Linked DNA regions of Sphaerotilus montanus. The protein of the gene in region 2 interacts with the protein of the main gene of each other region in a pairwise test. Links are inferred from orthologs where the notes say so. Each region holds a gene or a part of one and is shown on either strand. Other genes may lie near its edges.

What was found. The genes of interacting proteins can lie anywhere in the genome.
Region 1: the proteins of ileS (region 2) and BDD16_RS16270 interact in binary tests that used the Escherichia coli proteins (3 or more experiments, as listed by UniProt). The link is inferred for Sphaerotilus montanus from one-to-one orthologs.

What each region holds. Positions count from the first base shown.
Region 1 is NZ_JACCFH010000001.1:3,560,399-3,566,073, reverse strand. What follows is about bases 305-3,098. They hold BDD16_RS16270 (HyaD/HybD family hydrogenase maturation endopeptidase), read left to right. Parts: upstream 305-1,270; coding sequence 1,271-1,927; downstream 1,928-3,098. Other genes in these bases: BDD16_RS16255 (hydrogenase expression/formation protein), read left to right, coding at 2,720-3,098; BDD16_RS16260 (thioredoxin domain-containing protein), read left to right, coding at 2,247-2,729; BDD16_RS16265 (HypC/HybG/HupF family hydrogenase formation chaperone), read left to right, coding at 1,936-2,250; cybH (Ni/Fe-hydrogenase, b-type cytochrome subunit), read left to right, coding at 544-1,269; BDD16_RS16280 (HupE/UreJ family protein), read left to right, coding at 305-532. In the rest of the region: more of BDD16_RS16280, read left to right, coding at 1-304; more of BDD16_RS16255, read left to right, coding at 3,099-3,649; BDD16_RS16250 (rubredoxin), read left to right, coding at 3,646-3,891; [NiFe]-hydrogenase assembly chaperone HybE, read left to right, coding at 3,884-4,342; BDD16_RS16240 (hydrogenase formation protein), read left to right, coding at 4,339-5,451; BDD16_RS16235 (hydrogenase maturation nickel metallochaperone HypA/HybF), read left to right, coding at 5,444-5,675.
Region 2 is NZ_JACCFH010000001.1:609,918-617,226, forward strand. What follows is about bases 634-4,100. They hold ileS (isoleucine--tRNA ligase), read left to right. Parts: upstream 634-1,014; coding sequence 1,015-3,900; downstream 3,901-4,100. Other genes in these bases: BDD16_RS02610 (bifunctional riboflavin kinase/FAD synthetase), read left to right, coding at 634-861; BDD16_RS02620 (GNAT family N-acetyltransferase), read right to left, coding at 3,943-4,100. Also shown: more of BDD16_RS02610, read left to right, coding at 1-633; more of BDD16_RS02620, read right to left, coding at 4,101-4,626; BDD16_RS02625 (hypothetical protein), read right to left, coding at 4,623-5,834; lspA (signal peptidase II), read left to right, coding at 6,308-6,838; BDD16_RS02635 (DUF2189 domain-containing protein), read left to right, coding at 6,932-7,309. UniProt on the Escherichia coli protein: Catalyzes the attachment of isoleucine to tRNA(Ile). As IleRS can inadvertently accommodate and process structurally similar amino acids such as valine, to avoid such errors it has two additional distinct tRNA(Ile)-dependent editing activities.

The sequences.
Region 1 (5,675 bases), 3.0 Mb from region 2 along the record:
CAGCGCCAGCGTCAGCGCCCACACGGGGCACGGCACCGAGACGCTGCTCACCGGGCTGGCGCACCCGCTCGGCCTGGACCACCTGCTGGCGATGGTCGCCGTGGGCGTCTGGTCGGCGGCGGCGCTGCCGATCGGTCAGCGGATCACGGGGCCCGCCACCTTCATGGCCGCGCTGCTGGCCGGCGCACTGGCGGGCGCCGCCGGGCTGGTGCTGCCGGGCACCGAGGCGTTGATCGCGCTGAGCGTGGTCGTCTTCGGCGCGATGCTGGCGTTCGCCCAGCGGATTCCAGCCCGCGGCGGCCTGGTGCTGGTGGGCCTGGCGGCGTTGATGCACGGGCTGGCCCACGGCGCCGAACTGCCCGCCGGTGGTGGCTTCGTCGGCTACGCGCTCGGTTTCCTGGCCACGACCGCGCTGCTGCACAGCGCCGGCCTGGGCCTGGGGCACGCGATGCTGCGCCTGCACGGCGTGGCATGGCGGCTGCTCGGCGCGGGGGTCGGCGTGACCGGCCTGGTTCTGCTGACCCGCGTGTGAAGGGGCTCGCCATGAGCAACCACCACTCCGCCGTGACGGCCACCGGCATCGACACCGACGCCGTCGTCCACGGCCAGTCGATCCAGTCGGTCTACGTCTACGAAGCTCCGGTGCGCCTGTGGCACTGGGTCAACGCGCTGGCGATCACCGTGCTGGCCGTCACGGGCTACTTCATCGGCGCGCCGCTGCCGACGATGCCCGGCGAGGCCAGCGACCACTTCCTGATGGGCTACATCCGCTTCGCGCACTTCGCGGCGGGCTACGTGTTCGCGGTCGGGCTGCTGGGGCGGATCTACTGGGCGTTCGTCGGCAACCACCACGCCCGGGAGCTGTTCACGCTGCCGGTGTTCACGCCCGCGTACTGGCGCGAGGTGATCAGCATGCTCAAGTGGTACGCCTTTCTCTCCCCGCGCCCCAACCAGTACGTCGGCCACAACCCGATGGCGCGGCTGGCGATGTTCTGCGGCTTCTTCCTGTTCTCGGTGTTCATGGTCTGCACCGGCTTCGCGCTGTACGGCGAAGGCGCGCAGATGGGCTCGTGGCAGGAGCAGCTGTTCGGCTGGGTCATCCCGCTGATGGGCCAGTCGCAGGACGTCCACACCTGGCACCGCATGGGCATGTGGGGCATGGTGATCTTCGTGACGCTGCATGTGTACGCCGCGATCCGCGAGGACATCATGGGCCGCCAGAGCATCGTCAGCACGATGATCTCCGGCTACCGCACGTTCAAGGACTGACATGACCGTCTCCCTGAACGACACCACCAGCACCACCGACACCGCCGGTCCCATCGTCGTGCTCGGCATTGGCAACGTGCTGTGGGCGGACGAGGGCTTCGGCGTGCGCTGCGTCGAGGCGCTGCAGCAGCAGTGGTCCTTCGCGCCGCACGTCGACCTGATCGACGGCGGCACGCAGGGCCTGTACCTGATCCACCATGTGCAGGGCGCCGAGCGGCTGCTGATCTTCGACGCCATCGACTACGGGCTGGAGCCCGGCACGATGCGGCTGATCGAGGACGACGAGGTGCCGCGCTTCATGGGCGCCAAGAAGATGAGCCTGCACCAGACCGGTTTCCAGGAGGTGCTGATGCTGGCGCTGCTCACCGAGCGCTACCCGCGCCAGGTGCTGCTGATCGGCTGCCAGCCCGAGGAGCTGGAGGACTACGGCGGCAGCCTGCGCCCGCGCATCCGGCTGGCGGTGGACGACGCCGTGGCGCTGGCTGTCGAGCGGCTGCGTGAATGGGGTGCCGCGCCGCAGCCGCGCGAGGCACCGCTGGCGGGCGACGAGTCGGTGACGGTGCCGACGCTGTCGCTCGGCGCCTACGAGGCGGGGCGGCCGGCGGCGGAACAGGCCTGCCGTGTCGGCGACGAACGTTTCATGCCGAGGAGTGCCTGAGCATGTGCATGGGACTGCCGATGTGCATCACCGAGCGCCGCAACACGCCCGCCGGCCATGCCTGGGCGCACGGTCGGGGCGAGTCGCGGCTCGTCAACACCGCGCTGGTCGGCGACTGCGCGCCGGGTGAGTGGGTGCTGGTCTTCCTCGACAGCGCGCAGGAACGCCTCAGCCCCGAGCGTGCCGCCGAGATCGACGCCACGCTGGACCTGGTCGCCGCGGCGATGCAGGGCCATGAACTGACGAACACCGCGGCGGCCTTCGTGCTGCCGTCGGCCATGGATGCGGCCCAGCTGGCCGCGCTGACCGGACAGACCCCATGACGATGACGACGATGCCCACCACCACCCTGTCCCCGGACACCACCGACCTGCACCCGCTGGTGGCCCGCCTCGTCCGCGCGTTCGACGCCCGACTCGTCACCCCCGACAGCGTGGACGCCTGGTCCGCCGAAGGAGGCGACCGGGTGCTGCTGCTCGGCGGCGACCCGGTGCGGTTTCCGGAAGCGCTGGACGTGGCCGTCGTGCTGCCGGAGCTGCAGCGCGCCGTCGGCGGCCGCTTCCGGATCGCCGTCGCGGCCCGCGGGGACGAGGACGCGCTGGCCCGCCGCTACGGCGTGCTGCGCTGGCCGGCGCTGGTCTTCCTGCGCGAGGGCCGCTACGTCAGCGTCCTGCCCGGCATGCACGACTGGACCGACTACGTCGCCCAGGTGCAGGCCGCCCTGGCGACGGCGCCGTCGCGCGTGCCCGGCGTCGGCATTCCCGTCGTCAGCGCCACCGCTGGCGCCAGCGCATGCCACTGAACCTGGAACCGGAACCGATCGCCATGGCCCTGCCCTTCGACATCAAGCCCTTCCCCATCCCGGTCGTCGCCCTCGGCCCCGGCAGCCAGAGCGGCGACGAGGACGAGTCGCTGAACTACATCGCCATGCCCCAAGGCATGAGCACCTTCCGCGCCCCGCCACTGCCCGAGCCGGAGGAACTCGCCGGCCACGCGGGCGCCGTGTCCACGCTGCACGAGGTGCTGGCGCGGCTGCAGGCGGTGCTGCGCGGCGAGGCGGTCGCGCCGGTGCGGCTGGACGGGCTGGCAGCGGCCGATCTGGCGCTCATCAACCAGGTGCTCGGCGAGGGCGAGGTCAGCGCGCAGGTGCTGGCCGAGCCGGGCCGCGCACCCAGCGCGCCGCGGGCGCAGATCCAGGAGTCGGTCTTCGCCGGGGTCTGGCGGGTGATCGAGCGCTGCGACGACGGGCGCGTGCTCGACACCATCGAGGTCGGCGCGGTCCCGGCGCTGCTGCACCGCATCGCCGCCGAGGACACGCGGCCGGTGCCACCCGAGCCGGCGGTGCTGCCGCCGAACGTGCTCAACGCCGGCTCGATCCTGGTCGAGCTGGCCGCGCACCGCCAGCACTGGCGCGCGGGCGATGCGCCGCAGGTCGTCAACCTGACGCTGCTGCCGGTGACGCTGGAGGACATCGCCTGGATCGACCACCAGCTCGGCACCGGCCGCATCGTCATCCTCTCGCGCGGCTACGGCAACTGCCGCATCACCAACGCCTGCGCCGCCCACACCTGGCGCGTCGTCTACTACAACTCGCAGGACACGGTGATCCTGAACGCGGTCGAGGTCTGCGGGCTGCCGGAGGTGGCGTGCGCCGCGCCGGAGGACCTGGCGGATTCGGCCGAGCGGCTGGTCGAGGTGCTGCAGTGGGTGGAGCAGGCATGAGCACGGCGACCGGCGCCGCGGGCTTCCAGGGCTTCGAGGGCAGCTACCTCGGCGACGCGGCGCGGCTGCCAGCCGACGCGCGGCTCGAATGCAAGATCTGCTGGTGGGTCTACGACCCGGCAGTCGGCGACGAGGTCTGGCAGATCGCGCCCGGCACGGCCTTCACCGCCCTGCCTGCGCACTGGCGCTGCCCGCAGTGCGACGGCGAGGCCGAACAGTTCATGGTGCTCGGTGATGGCTGACCGGCTGGAGGTCTTGGAGGCCACCTTCCGCCGCATCGCCACGACGCGGATGCGCGGCGTGCCGGTGCTGCACGCGGGGCTGTCGGTGCAGGCGGTCGGGTTCGTGCGGGAACCGGTCGCGGTGGGATCGAAGTCCGCGTCGGTGGCGCTGCCCATGCTGATGGGCGTGCTGGTGACGCCGTGGTTCATGAACGTGCTGCGCCTGCCTGTCACCCCGGTGGCCGACGCGGCTGCGGCCGGGCTGCTGCCGGTCGGCGCCACCGCCGTGCGGCGCTACGGCGCACATCCGCTGGACTTCCTCGGCGCGCACGAGCCGTCGATCGGGGCCTTCGAGCAGGCCTCGCTGTTCTCGCCGATGTTCGGCTTCGCCGACCAGCCCGCCGCGGTGGCCACGGCGCGCGAGGTGCTGCGCCTGCTGCGCCAGCCGACCACGGCCGAGGCCTGCGCATGACACTCGCCCCGGAACCGCTGGCCGGTCGCATGCACCTGCGCCCCGGCGTGGCCCCGCCGGCGGCGATCCACAGCACCCGCCCGGACCTGCTGCCGCGCCTGGCGCCGGGCCGCCGCGCGGGCGAGATGCCGGCGCTGCTCGGCGCGGTGTTCACGCTGTGCGCCGCGGCCCACCGGCTGACCGCCATCGCCGCGATCCGCGCCGCCCGGGGCGAGCCGGCCGACGACCCGGCAGCGGCTGCCCAGACCCTGCGCCTGGCCACCGCCCGCGAGCAGATCCTGCGCATCGGCCACGACTGGCCGCGCCTGCTGCGCCAGGACGGCCGCAGCGACGAAGGCGCGCTGCTGCTGCGCACCTGCCCGCTGTGGCGCGACGACCTGCCCCCGGCCGACCGGCTGGAGGCCCTGCCCGTCTGGCTCGCCCACAAGTGGCTCGGCCACACCCCCGCCGACTGGCTGCAGCGCCACGACGCCGATCCGACCGGCTGGGCCACGCGCTGGGTGGAGCAGACGGTGCGCTTCGGCACGCCCGGCGCACTGGTCCGGCTGCTGCACCAGATCGGCCCGGCCGCGCGCACGCTGGCCACACCGGGCCGGTCGCTGCGGCCGGCCGCCAGCGACTGGGCGCTGCTCGGACAGGCGATGGCGGACGACCCGGCCTTCTGTGCCCGCCCGCACTGGCATGGCCAGCCCGCCGACACCGGACCGTGGAGCCGCCGCGCCGACGTCGACGCCAGCACCCCGCCGCTGGACGGCACGGTGTGGCTGCGGCTGGTCGCGCGGCTGGTCGAGGTGCTGCGGCTGGGTGCGCCGGACGGCGCGGACCGGCTGGACCACGGTGCCTGCGCGCTGGGCCGCGGCGCCGGGCTGGCCTGGTGCGAGACGGCACGCGGGCTGCTGGTCCACCGCGTGCAGCTCGACGCAGACGGCCAGCGCGTGCAGGCCTGGCAGGTGCTCGCGCCGACCGAATGGAACTTCCACCCCGCAGGCACACTGGCGCACGCGCTCGCGGCGCTGCGGGACACCGACCCGGCGCAGCGGGACGCGGCGGCGCGGCTGCTCGCGGTCGCCTTTGATCCCTGTGTCGAATTCGAGGTGCGCCATGCATGAACTCAGTCTGGCGGGCGGCGTCGTGCGGCTGGTCGAGGACGCGGCCGAGCGCGAAGGCTTTCGCCGCGTGTCGCAGTTGCGGCTGGAGGCGGGCGCGCTCAGCGGCGTAGAGGTGCGCGCGCTACGGTTCGCGCTGGACGCCAGCATCCCGGGCACCTGCCTGGAAGGCGCCGAGATCCTGATCGACGAGCCGCCCGGCACGGCGTGGTGCCTGCGCTGCTGCG
Region 2 (7,309 bases):
CCGCACCCGCGCGACTTCTTCGCGATGAAGGCCGGTACACCCGAGAAGGCGCCCGCCCGGATCGCCACGCTGCGCGACAAGCTGCAGGAGCTGGAGCGCTGCGGCGTCGACCAGGTCGTGCTGATGCGCTTCGACGAGCGGCTGGCCAGCCAGTCGCCGCAGGCCTTCATCGACGACGTGCTGGTACGCGGGCTGGGTGCGCGCTACGTGCTGGTCGGCGACGATTTCCGTTTCGGTGCGAAGCGGACCGGCGATTACGCGATGCTGGACGCCGCGGGCAGCGCGGCCGGCTTCGACGTGGCACGGATGCTGAGCTACGAGGTGCACGGGTTGCGCGTGTCGAGTTCGGCCACCCGCGAGGCGCTGGCCCGCGGTGACATGGAGCGCGCCGCCGAACTGCTCGGGCGCCCCTACAGCGTCAGCGGCCACGTGACCCACGGGCGCAAGCTTGGCCGCGGTCTGGGCGCGTCCAGCGAGGGCGGCGACGACGGTTTCCGCACGCTCAACCTGCGCTTTCCCTTCCACCGCTCGGCGGCCGCGGGCATCTACGTCGTGCGGGTCCACGGACTGTCCGGACAGGCGATCAACGGCGTGGCAAGCCTGGGCGTGCGGCCCACGGTGGAAGATGCCGGGCGCATCCTGCTGGAGACACACTGCCTCGACTGGCCGGCCGGACTGGGCCGCGAAGGGGGGTACGGTAAACTCGTGCGCGTGGAACTACTGCACAAACTGCGCGACGAGGCCCGCTACGACGGCCTGGACGCCCTCACCGCCGCGATCCGTCAGGACGTGGTGAACGCGCGTGCGTGGTTCGACACCCACGCCGCCGACCGTCGCCAGACCACGCGCGACCGAATTTGAACGCGGCGCCCCCACGCCGCCACCGCCCCTTTTCGTCATTCCCGCGCACGCGGGAACCCACCCCCGCAGTGCCCCTGCCCCCACCGCTTTTCCCTTCGTGGATTCCCGCCTGCACGGGAATGACGGCCGGGCGGGCGGATTGAACGAAGCGCCATGACTCAGACACCCGACACCTCGACACCCACGCCCGCCACCGACTACCGAGCGACGCTCAACCTCGCCGACACCCCCTTCCCGATGCGCGGCGACCTGCCCAAGCGCGAAGCGGGCTGGGTGAAGGACTGGAACGAAGGCGGCCTCTACCAGCGCCTGCGCGTCGCCCGCCAGGGCCAGCCGCTGTTCGTGCTGCACGACGGCCCGCCCTACGCCAACGGCAAGCTCCACATCGGCCACGCGCTGAACAAGGTGCTCAAGGACATGATCGTCAAGTCGCGCCAGCTCGGCGGCTTCGACGCGCAGTACATCCCCGGCTGGGACTGCCACGGCCTGCCGATCGAGAACGCGATCGAGAAGCTGCACGGCCGCAAGCTCTCGCGCGACGACATGCAGGCCAAGTCGCGCGCCTTCGCCACCGAGCAGATCAACCAGCAGCGCGAGGACTTCAAGCGCCTGGGCGTGCTCGGCGACTGGGAGCGGCCGTACCGGACGATGGATTTCGCGAATGAAGCGGGCGAGCTGCGCGCGTTCAAGCGCGTGATCGAGCGCGGCTTCGTCTACCGCGGCCTGAAGCCGGTGTACTGGTGCTTCGACTGCGGCTCGTCGCTGGCCGAGTTCGAGATCGAGTACGCGGACAAGAAGAGCGACACGCTGGACGTGGCCTTCGAGACCAACGACGCTGCCGCACTCGCCGCCGCGTTCGGCCTCGCCGCGCTGCCCGAGGCGAAGCAGGCGTTCGCGGTGATCTGGACCACCACCGCGTGGACCATCCCCGCCAACCAGGCGCTGAACGCCCACCCCGAACTCGTCTACGCGCTGGTGGACACGCCGCGCGGCGTGCTGATGCTGGCCGAGTCGCTGGTCGAGAAGTGCCTGGAGCGCTACAAGCTCGAAGGCACGGTGCTCGCCACGACGACCGGTGAACACCTGCGCGGGCTGAACTTCCGCCATCCCCTGTACGACGTGGACGCCGGCTACCAGCGCCTGTCGCCGCTGTATCTGGCCGACTACGTGACGGCTGGCGACGGCACCGGCATCGTCCACTCGGCCCCGGCCTACGGCGTGGACGACTTCAACTCCTGCGTCGCGCACGGGCTGAAGTACGACGAGATCCTGAACCCGGTGCAGGGCAACGGCCAGTACGCAGAAGACCTGCCGCTGTTCGGCAGCCTGAACATCTGGAAGGCCTGCCCCGTCATCATCGACACGCTGCGCCAGCACGAGCGCCTGATGGCCACGCAAGCCATCACGCACAGCTACCCGCACTGCTGGCGCCACAAGACCCCCGTGATCTACCGCGCCGCGGCGCAGTGGTTCGTGCGCATGGACGAGGGCGAAGGCGTGTTCACGAAGGACAAGGCGCCGAAGACCCTGCGCCAGCTCGCGCTCGACGCCATCGACCAGACCCAGTTCTACCCCGAGAACGGCAAGACCCGCCTGCGCGACATGATCGCCAACCGGCCGGACTGGTGCATCTCGCGCCAGCGGTCGTGGGGCGTGCCGGTACCGTTTTTCCTGCACAAGGATTCGGGCGAGCTGCACCCGCGCACGATGGAGATCCTCGACCAGGCGGCGGACATCGTCGAACAGGGCGGCATCGAGGCGTGGAGCCGCGTGACGACCGAGGAGATCCTGGGGTCGGACGACGCGCCGCACTACACCAAGAGCACCGACATCCTGGAGGTCTGGTTCGACTCCGGCTCGACCTTCCAGCACGTGCTGCGCGGCAGCCACGCGCACGCCTACCCCGGCCCGTGTTTCCACGCGGAAGGCCCGGAAGCAGACCTGTACCTCGAAGGCCATGACCAGCACCGCGGCTGGTTCCACTCGTCGCTGCTGCTGGGCTGCGCGCTGTACGACCGCGCGCCCTACCGCGGCCTGCTGACCCACGGCTTCGCCACCGACGGCCAGGGCCGCAAGATGAGCAAGAGCCTGGGCAACACGGTCGAGCCGCAGACGATCAGCAACAAGCTCGGTGCCGAGATCGTGCGGCTGTGGGTGGCCTCGACCGACTACTCGGGCGACCTGAACATCGACGACAAGATCCTCGCCCGCGTGGTGGACGCCTATCGCCGCATCCGCAACACGGTGCGCTTCCTGCTGGCGAACACGAGCGATTTCGACCCGGCGACGGACCTGGTGGCGGATGCCGACCTGCTCGAAGTCGACCGCTACGCGCTGGCCCGCGCGGCGCAGTTGCAGGCGGAGATCCTCGCGCACTATCAGGTGTACGAGTTCCACCCGGTGGTGTCGAAGCTGCAGGTCTACTGCTCGGAAGACCTGGGCGCGTTCTACCTCGACGTGCTGAAGGACCGGCTCTACACGACCGCGCCGAAGTCGCTGGCCCGCCGCTCGGCGCAGACCGCGCTGTGGAAGATCACGAACGCGATGCTGCGCTGGATGGCACCGTTCCTGAGCTTCACGGCGGAAGAAGCGTGGGGCCAGTTCGCGGGCGGCGCGTCACAAGGCTCGATCTTCTTCGAGACCTACGCCGACCTGGGCACGCCGGACGAGGCGCTGCTGGCGAAGTGGGCGCAGGTGCGCACGGTGCGCGAAGCGGTGAACAAGGAGATCGAGCACGTGCGCAGCGGCGGCACGGTCGGCTCCTCGCTGCAGGCGACGGTGGCAATCACGGCGCCGCAGGCGGAGTTCGACGTGTTGGCATCGCTCGGCGACGACCTGAAGTTCGTGCTGATCACCTCGTCGGCAAGCCTGTCGGTGGGTGAGGCGCTGCAGATCACGGTGACGCCGAGTGCGGCGGTGAAGTGCGAGCGGTGCTGGCACTACTGCGACGACGTGGGGGTGAATCCGGCGCATCCGACGCTCTGTGGGCGCTGCGACAGCAACCTGCATGGCGCGGGTGAGGTCCGGTCGGTCGCCTGACCGACCAAGACCATGCCGGCGCAGTGCGCGCCGGCATGGGGTTCACCAGTGTCGCTCGATCAGCCCGATCCGGCGCCCGATCCGGCTGACCAGCAGGTGGTACTTCAAGCGCCAGCCGTCCATCGGCGACTGGGTGGGCGCAGGCGGCGGTGGCAATCCACGCGCCGCTTCGAAGCTCGCCCGCGACAGGTAGATCATCACCGCGGTCTTGTACGGCAGGTGGATCACGCGGCCAAAGTCGAACCCCGCCTGCACCAGCCGCAGCAGCACCTTGCGGTTGCGGATGTCCGGCTCGCCGACCAGCCGCTGGACCGAAGGGTCACGGAAGATCCAGGCCGCGATGGCCTGGAAGGTGTAGTACGCGGCAGCCGGCAGCGGTTTCTCGACCGGGCCGAGCATCAGGTGAAAACCCCGGTCACCCTGCAACACCGGGTAGAACCGACGCAGATCATCGGCGTTCACGTCGTACGACTGGAACATGAACAAGCGCTCGCCCGTGGACGCCAGGATGCCGAAGATGACATCGCAGGTGCCGCTGGCCTCGATTCCGGCGAACTTCTCGCGGATCTCCGCCACCGTCTTGCCCTGCAGGCCCCAGAAGCGGGCGTAGTCGCGGCTGAACCAGTCGTGCAGCAGCGGCGCATCCTCGTCGAGCACCATCTTGCGCAGCACGACGGTGCCGCTGGGGCCGAACGGAACCTCGAGCGGCGTGGACGGCGCGCTCATGCCGGCACACCAGTCGGTGCACCCTGCAGGTTCGTTCGGGTTTCCAGCAGGGCCAGCAAGGGCTGCAGGGAGGGGCCGCAGGCGCGGGTGCGCAGATCATCCAGCGTGATCGTCGTCGACTGGTAGCGCTGCAGGGTGCGGTGGGTGGCGTCCAGCTCCTGACGGCAGAACGGGAACACCAGCTCCGTCGCCAGCCGCAGGCGGCGCGCGGCCGACACCCGCACATCACCGCCGACTTGGTCGATCAGATAGCCGCCGTTGCCCGAATTCACCAGACTGGCATTCACCAGCGCCGTGCGCACCTCGGGCATCTCCAGCTCGTCCAGCAGTGCCAGCACGACCTGGATGAAATTACCCATCACCGTGCGGTCGTCATACCCCTCGCCGGGCACATGGTAGGACTTGTCCAGACAGTTCTTCACCAGCGCCTGCTCGGCCTCGTTCAGGACGCCGTCGCGGGACTGGAGGCTCCACAGGGACTGCGCGCACAGATACTGCGTCAGGCGGACCAGCAACTCCAGACGGGACGTGGCGTAGACATAGGCATAGAACTCGTCCCAGTCGCCGATGCTGTTCAGCGCGCGCAAGGCCTCCACCGAGTCCAGCGGCTTGTCGAAGGTGCCGTTCATCGTCACATCGAGGAAGTCGAGGATCAGCTTCTTGCTCCCCGCACAGCCCTTGCCGCCCGCGGAGATCAGCGTGCCGGAGCCGTCGGCCATCTCGTAGAGTTCGGCGGCCGTCAGCGGGTCGTCGTGCAGCACGGCCAGATCGCCCCGCTCCATGAACGTGCGCACGATCATGAACGGCCCGACGCCCAGCGTGAAGAACGCGGTCTCGAGCGCCGGCAGCGACGTGATCGGGTTGCTGCGCTTGCGCGCCAGATAGGCGGGCCAGGCGGCACCCAGCTTCGAGAAGACATAGCCCTGGCGCAGCGTCAGCCGCGGGCCGGACAGGCCGCGGCGGCGGATGTAGTCGTTGCGCAGCAGCGTGGTGAACTGCAGCGCGTCGCCCCACACGGCCATCACCTGGCGCAGCGCCGTCACGTTGATCGGCAGACCGTTGCGAGAGCCTTCGAACTTGCAGATCTTGTGCTCGGTCTCGATCACTTCCTTGTAGACGTCGGGGCCGGTGTTGTTTTCTCCGATCTGCCGACCATCATGGGAATGGAAAGTGCAGATGCCGTTCCAGACGTCATAATCGAATTCCATGTTCGGTCGCTGGTACGGCGGAGGCTTCAGCACGGAATACATCCGTACGGCCATCCGGTTGAAGCGCTTGGAATAGAACAGTTTTTTCGCCAGAGCCGACATCGAGTGCAATCTGCTGTTGTTGATTGTTGATAGTTGAGTTTCTGACAGGTCCCGTGTCCGCAATGCCCACCCGCAGACAGGACCCATCCCCACCGCCCCGGTCCGGTCATCATCTTTCCGGACTTCCGTCTGCACTTTGCCGACCCTTCCTGCTCATGGGCAAGGCTGTGCAGACCAACAATTGGACACCAATAGTCCAATCGAGCAAAATTTCACGAACTTTTTTTGCAAGTTTTTTCAAATTTCGCTATTGGGGTCATGGTCCCCTGCATCCCTGCGTCCGGCTGCGTGGTCACGTCCATCCGATTTCACGTTTACAGTGCCGCCCTGATCTGTCCCAGAACTCCCTCAGCCCTCTCAGGTGGCCGCCGATGCGCTCCAAGTCCCGTTCATCCCTGTCCCGCTCCTCCTCGGCCTCGCTGACGCCCTGGCTGGTGCTGGCACTGCTGGTCATCGCCGCTGACCAGGCCACCAAGTGGCTGATCATTCCCCGCTTCCAGCTCGGCGACGGCCAGGTCATCACCAGCTTCTTCAACCTCGTGCGGGTCCACAACACCGGTGCGGCGTTCTCGTTCCTCGCGCAGGCTGCCGGCTGGCAGCGCTGGTTCTTCATCGGTCTGGGGGCCGCCGCCTCGGTGATGTTCATCTGGATGCTGAAGAAGCACGCCGAGCAGCGTCTGTTCAGCTTCAGCGTGGCAATGCTGCTGGGCGGAGCCATCGGCAACGTCATCGACCGTGCATGGCACGGCTACGTGGTGGACTTCCTGCAATTCCACTGGGACTGGCTCGCACCGCTCTTTCCGGGCGGCTACTTCCCGTCGTTCAATGTCGCCGACTGCGCCATCACGGCCGGGGCGATCGGGCTGATCCTGGACGAGCTGTTGCGGGTGCGCCGCAGTTGAGCGGCCGGGGCGGCTCCTTCGGGTGATGTCCCGATGGCGGTGACGCCGGTCGGCTCCTATCGTCCGACATCGAATCAGGAGCGCGACCCGACCATGAGCCCGACCCACCCCACCTCGGACGACACGCCCGACACGCGCCCCGACGACACCGCCCCCGCCACCCGCGATGCGCCACCCATCCGCCTGCGCCACATCGGCTTCGCCGATCCGCTGCGCTGGCTGCTGCGGGGTCTGCACGACTACCTCGCCCACCCCGCCATCAGCCTGTTCTATGGCGTGTGTTTCATGGCCATGGGCTGGACACTGATGAAGGTGTACGAGAACGCGCCCGCGTACACGATGGCGCTGTCGGCCGGCTTCCTGCTGATGGGGCCATTCTTCTGCATGGGGCTCTACCAGATGTCGATGCGGCTGGAGCGCGGCCTGGTGCCCGACTTCGGCGACTCGCTGACGGCCTGGGACACCCGCACC